DNA from 2 places in the Ectopseudomonas hydrolytica genome. Region 2 is predicted to be linked to the other one. Evidence: predicted binding sites of a transcription regulator. Region 2 holds the regulator's gene; the other holds the start of a gene.
The links. The regulator sigma-54, encoded in region 2, starts transcription at its own class of promoters, with help from an activator protein. The targets are predictions, from matches to a motif close to ANTGGCATNNANNTTGCTNT.
Positions count from the first base shown of each region.

Region 1: the regulator sigma-54 is predicted to act here: its motif matches at 2,184-2,203, upstream of glnA (glutamate--ammonia ligase).

Region 1 is NZ_CP099397.1:4,771,351-4,774,704, reverse strand. It holds gene L1F06_RS22450 (DUF4124 domain-containing protein) at 1-416, opposite strand, end outside; gene glnA (glutamate--ammonia ligase) at 682-2,088, opposite strand; gene L1F06_RS22440 (hypothetical protein) at 2,232-2,420, opposite strand; gene thiI (tRNA uracil 4-sulfurtransferase ThiI) at 2,419-3,354, shown strand, end outside.
Region 2 is NZ_CP099397.1:991,510-994,863, reverse strand. It holds gene lptB (LPS export ABC transporter ATP-binding protein) at 1-491, shown strand, start outside; gene L1F06_RS04475 (RNA polymerase factor sigma-54) at 628-2,121, shown strand; gene hpf (ribosome hibernation-promoting factor, HPF/YfiA family) at 2,220-2,528, shown strand; gene ptsN (PTS IIA-like nitrogen regulatory protein PtsN) at 2,541-3,005, shown strand; gene rapZ (RNase adapter RapZ) at 3,008-3,354, shown strand, end outside.

The sequences.
Region 1 (3,354 bases), 1.5 Mb from region 2:
CCGCGGTCGACATTGGTCAGTTGCAGGCTGGGTACGTTACTCGCCTGGCCGTAGGGCTCGCCATCGAGGATCAGGCGCAGGCGATGGCCCGGCTGCAGGCGGGGCTCGATATTGACGCTGACGATAAAGGTGCCGTTGTTGGCGCGCATGGCTTCGTCGTCCGGAATGCCGGTCAGGCGCAGCACCGAATAGGGTGCCTCGGACTGCGGCGAGCTGGCGCCGGTGCTCTCGGCCGGCGCCTTGGGAACCTGCATTTCCACGGTGTTGGTCGGCGGCAGGTCGACGCTCTCGGCCGCCGTGCCGTCAGGCGGCTGGTTGGTATACACGGTATTGCCGTTGGCGTCGGTGTACTTGTAGATCTGCGCGCTGGCCGGCAGAGCCAGGGCGAGCAGCAGGCAGGCGAGTAATGGGCGCATGGGCCGGTCCTTCCTCGGGTGGTGCCCTAAGCCTTGCACTGCTATGGGTTCCTGGCAAGCGCGGGGCGCTGTGGCTGTGATGTTTGGCTACAAATCGGTTCGGGCCATGGGGCCGCCCAGGCTGTGCGCAGCCTATTCTGCAGATTCTCTGGCGCTGTGGCTTTCGGTGCGCGCGGCGCACCCTACAGGTGGGAAATGAAAAAAGCCCCGCCAGGCAGAGCCGGGCGGGGCTTTCAAGCGCGCCGTCAGACGGCGCGAGTCTGGCTTAGACGCTGTAGTACAGGTCGTATTCCAGCGGGTGCACGAAGGTGCGCACCTTGATTTCTTCTTCGCTCTTCAGCTCGATGTAGGCATCGATGAAGTCGTCGGAGAACACGCCGCCCTTGGTCAGGAACGCGCGGCCCTTGTCCAGCTCTTCCAGGGCTTCCTTCAGGCTGCCGCACACCTGCGGGATCAGCTTGCCTTCTTCCGGCGGCAGGTCGTACAGGTTCTTGTCGGCTGCATCGCCCGGGTGGATCTTGTTCTGGATACCGTCGATACCGGCCATCAGCAGGGCAGCGAAGGCCAGGTAGGGGTTGGCAGCCGGGTCCGGGAAGCGCGCTTCGATACGGCGGGCTTTCGGGCTGGCAACGTAGGGGATACGGATCGAGGCGGAACGGTTGCGAGCCGAGTAGGCCAGCATCACCGGTGCTTCGAAGCCCGGAACCAGACGCTTGTAGGAGTTGGTCGACGGGTTGGTGAAGCCGTTCAGGGCCTTACCGTGCTTGATGATGCCGCCGATGAAGTACAGGGCGGTCTCGGACAGACCGGCATAGCCTTCGCCGGCGAAGGTGTTCTTGCCGTCCTTGGAGATCGACATGTGCACGTGCATGCCCGAGCCGTTGTCGCCGTACAGCGGCTTCGGCATGAAAGTGGCGGTCTTGCCGTAGGCATCGGCCACGTTGTGCACGCAGTACTTCAGGGTCTGAACTTCGTCAGCCTTGGCCACCAGGGTGTTGAACTTCACGCCGATTTCGTTCTGACCGGCAGTGGCCACTTCGTGGTGGTGCACTTCGACGACCAGGCCCATTTCTTCCATGGCGTTGCACATGGCGGTACGGATTTCGTGGTCGTGGTCGCACGGCGGAACCGGGAAGTAACCGCCCTTGACGGCCGGACGGTGGCCCTTGTTGCCGCCTTCGACGTCGCCGTCGGTCATCCAGGAGCCTTGCTCGGAGTAGATCTTGAACATCGAGCCGGAGATGTCGGACTTGAACTTCACTTCGTCGAAGATGAAGAACTCGGGCTCGGGACCAACGAATACGGTGTCGCCGATGCCGGTGGTCTTGAGGAACTCTTCGGCGCGCTTGGCGATGGAGCGCGGGTCGCGGTCGTAGCCTTGCATGGTGCTCGGCTCGATGATGTCGCAGACCAGGATCAGGGTCGGCTCTTCGGTGAACGGGTCCAGCACGGCGGTGTCGTCCACCGGCATCAGGATCATGTCGGAGGCTTCGATGCCTTTCCAGCCATGGATGGACGAGCCGTCGAACATCTTGCCGTGCTCGAAGAAGTCTTCGTCCAGGGCGTCACGGGCCGGCATGGTCACGTGGTGCTGCTTGCCCTTGGTATCGGTGAAGCGCAGGTCTACCCACTTCACGTCGTGTTCTTTGATCAGTTGAACAGCCTTAGACATGTTGTCCTCCAGGTGGAAAAGGCTCGTATCGATGAGCCCCGATATGTGCGGTGAAGCCCGGCGGGATAGTCCGTCAGGGCGACCTGCCTCACAAGGGAGCAAATTGCATGCCAGTGCCCTTTATTGGGCAGAGGCCGCGAAACTCAGGCGCTGCGCCGCCTGCGCGGCAAATCCGCATGGATATTTGCACCATTTAAGGGCTGCAAAATATTGGAAAGACCTATTTTGGTGCGCTCTCTCGATGCTGCAGTATTTTTGGTCAAAGCTTGAGCAATTTCCGCTATAATCCGCGCCCCTGTTTTTTCGTCGCCTCGAGCGGGCGCTTTATTCATGAAGCTGATCGTCAAAGTTTTCCCGGAAATCACCATCAAGAGTCGCCCGGTGCGCAAGCAGTTCATCCGCCAGTTGGGGAAGAACATCCGCGCTGTGCTGCGCGATCTCGACCCTGAGCTGCGGGTCACCGGTGTCTGGGACAACCTCGAGGTGGAAACCGACCTGGACGATCCCAAGCTGCTCGCCGAGATGACCGAGCGCCTGCGCAACACACCGGGCATCGGTCTGTTCCTCGAGGTCAACGAATATCCGCTGGGCGATCTGGATGCGATCACCGAGCACTGCAAGCGCCACTACGCCGATCAGCTGCCGGGCAAGATCTTCGCCGTGCGCTGCAAGCGCGGCGGCAAACATCCCTTCAGCTCCATCGACGTCGAGCGCCATGTCGGCTCGCGCCTGCGCCAGGAGTGCAATGCCGTCGGCATCGATCTGAAGAAGCCGGAAGTCGAAGTGCGCATGGAGATCCGCGATCAGCGCCTGTTCGTGGTGCACAACCGTCACGAAGGCCTGGGCGGCTACCCGCTCGGTTCGCTGGAGCAGACCCTGGTGCTGATGAGCGGCGGCTTCGACTCCACCGTGGCGGCCTATCAGATGATGCGCCGCGGCCTGGTCAGCCACTTCTGCTTCTTCAATCTCGGTGGTCGTGCCCATGAACTGGGCGTAATGGAAGTGGCGCACTATATCTGGCAGAAGTTCGGCCGCTCGCAGCGCGTGCTGTTCATCAGCGTGCCGTTCGAGGAAGTGGTCGGCGAGATTCTCGGCAAGGTCGACAACAGCCAGATGGGCGTGATCCTCAAGCGTATGATGCTGCGCGCCGCCACCCGGGTGGCCGAACGCCTGGAGATCGAGGCGCTGGTCACCGGCGAGGCGATCAGCCAGGTGTCCAGCCAGACCCTGACCAACCTGGCGGTGATCGACTCGGCCACCGACATG
Region 2 (3,354 bases):
GCATCGGTTATCTGCCGCAGGAAGCCTCGATCTTTCGCAAGCTGTCGGTGACCGACAACATCATGGCGATCCTTGAGACGCGCAAGGACCTGGACCGCGCCGGGCGTCAGGCAGAGCTGGAGAACCTGCTGCAGGAGTTCCACATCCACCATATCGCCGACAGCCTGGGCATGAGCCTGTCCGGCGGCGAGCGGCGCCGCGTGGAAATCGCCCGCGCCCTGGCCACCAACCCCAAGTTCATCCTGCTCGACGAGCCCTTTGCCGGCGTCGACCCGATCTCGGTGGGCGACATCAAGCAGATCATCCATCACCTCAAGGCCAAGGGCATCGGCATCCTGATCACCGATCACAACGTGCGCGAAACCCTGGATATCTGCGAAACCGCCTATATCGTCAACGATGGCCAGCTGATCGCCGAGGGCGATGCGCAGACCATCCTCGCCAACCAGACGGTGAAAGAGGTTTACCTGGGCCACGAGTTCCGCCTGTAGGCTGCCCGCTGTTTCGCTACAGAAATATGGCAGCCTCTAGGCAAAGCCCAGAAGTTCAGGCATATAATTTGCTTCCTGGCGGCGCTTCGGCGCCCTGATGTGGAAGGCGTAACTCGCCAGTAAATTAAGGTCTGCAATGAAACCATCGCTAGTCCTCAAGATGGGCCAGCAGCTGACGATGACCCCGCAGCTGCAACAGGCTATCCGCCTCCTCCAGTTGTCGACCCTGGACCTGCAACAGGAAATCCAGGAAGCCCTGGAATCCAACCCCATGCTCGAGCGCCAGGAAGACGGCGACGACTTCGACAACAGCGACCCCATGGCCGACGGCGCAGAGAGCGCCCCCCCTTCCCCGGCCAAGGAAGAGAGCTACCAGGAAACCGCGCCGACGGTGGACAACCTGGAAGAGGGCGAATGGGGCGAACGCATCCCCAACGAGCTGCCGGTCGACACCGCCTGGGAAGACATCTACCAGACCAGCGCCAGCAGCCTGCCGAGCAATGACGACGACGAGTGGGATTTCACCACCCGTACTTCCAGCGGCGAGAGCCTGCAGAGCCATCTGCTCTGGCAGCTGAACCTGGCCCCCATGTCGGACAAGGACCGGCTGATCGCCGCCACCCTGATCGACTGCATCAACAACGACGGCTACCTGGAAGAATCGCTCGAAGAAGTCACCGACTCCTTCGACCCCGAGCTGGACATCGAGCTGGACGAAGTGGAAGTGGTGCTGCACCGCATCCAGCAGTTCGAACCCGCCGGCATCGGCGCGCGCAACCTGCGTGAATGCCTGCTGCTGCAACTGCGCCAGCTGCCCGCCAAAACACCCTGGCTCAGTGAAACCCAGCGCGTGGTCAGCGACTATCTGGAACTGCTCGGCAGCCGCGACTACGCCCAGCTGATGCGCCGCACCAAACTCAAGGAAGACGAGCTCAAGCAGGTCATCGACCTGATCCAGCGCCTCAATCCGCGCCCGGGTTCGCAGATCGAATCCAGCGAGCCGGAATACGTGGTGCCGGACGTGATCGTACGCAAGCACAACGACCGCTGGCTGGTGGAACTGAACCAGGAGGCGATGCCGCGCCTGCGCGTCAACCCGCAGTATGCCGGCTTCGTCAAACGCGCCGACTCCAGCGCCGACAACACCTTCATGCGCAATCAGTTGCAGGAGGCGCGCTGGTTCATCAAGAGCCTGCAGAGCCGCAACGAGACGCTGATGAAGGTGGCCACGCAGATCGTCGAGCATCAGCGCGGCTTCCTCGACTATGGCGACGAGGCGATGAAGCCTCTGGTTCTGCACGATATCGCCGAGGCGGTGGGCATGCACGAGTCGACCATCTCACGCGTCACCACACAGAAGTTCATGCACACCCCGCGTGGCATTTACGAGCTGAAATATTTCTTCTCCAGCCATGTCAGCACCTCCGAGGGCGGCGAATGCTCGTCCACCGCGATCCGCGCCATCATCAAGAAACTGGTCGCCGCAGAAAACGCGAAAAAGCCGTTGAGCGACAGCAAGATCGCTGGTTTACTGGAGGCACAAGGCATCCAAGTCGCCCGTCGGACGGTCGCCAAGTACCGCGAGTCCCTCGGCATAGCGCCCTCCAGTGAGCGCAAGCGACTGATGTAGGCCAGATCGACTGGAGACCCCAGGTCCCAGGCCAACGTGTTCCGGCGGCGGGTCGCACATGACCCGTCTCTTACACAAGGCAACAAGGAGAAAGCGGTATGCAAGTCAACATCAGTGGACATCAGCTGGATGTGACCGACGCCCTGCGTGACTATATCGGCGAGAAACTGGGCCGACTGGAACGCCACTTCGACAAGATCACCAACGTTCAGGTGACCATGGAGGTCGAGAAACTCAAGCAGAAGATCGAAGCCACCCTGCACGTCGCCGGCGGCGAAGTCGTCGCCAACGCAGAACACCAGGACATGTACGCAGCCATCGACCTGCTGGCCGACAAACTCGACCGTCAACTCATCAAGCACAAGGAAAAGCAGCTCGAACGCCTGCAAGGCGCCACGGCCCGCTGACATTCCCCATCCATGATCCGACTTGAAAACATCCTGACCCCCGGCCGTTCCCTGGTGAACGTGCCGGGCGGCAGCAAGAAACGCGTGCTCGAACAGATCGCCAACCTGGTGGCGCGCGACCTGCCCGACCTGGACGCCCAGGATATCTTCGAAAGCCTTATCGCCCGCGAGAAGCTCGGTTCCACCGGCTTCGGCAACGGCATCGCCATTCCCCACTGCCGCCTGGCCGGCTGCAGTGCTCCGATCAGCGCCGTGCTGCACCTGGAGACCGCCGTCGACTTCGACGCCATCGACGGTGCGCCGGTGGATCTGCTGTTCGTCCTGTTGGTACCGGAAGCGGCAACCGATGCCCATCTGGAGCTGCTGCGCCAGATCGCCAGCATGCTCGACCGTCAGGATGTACGTGAACGTCTGCGCCAGGCAGCGAGTGGCGGAGATCTCTACCAGGTGGTCGTGGACATTCAGAACGGTCTATAAGCATGCGCCTGATCATCGTCAGCGGTCGCTCCGGCTCGGGCAAGAGCACCGCCCTCGATGTACTTGAGGACAACGGTTTCTACTGCATCGACAACCTGCCTGCCGGCCTGTTGCCGGACCTGGCCGAACGCGCCCTGCTCAATACCGAGATGCTGCTGCCGCAGGTGGCCGTGTCGATCGATGCGCGCAACCTGCAGAGCCATCTGCGGCGTTTCCCCGAATTGCTCGAGCAGGTGCGCCAGCGCAATATCCGCTGCGACATTCTCTACCTCGACGCCGACGACGAGACGCTGCTCAAGCGCTTCTCGGAAACCCGCCGGCGTCACCCGCTGACCGACGAGAACCGCTC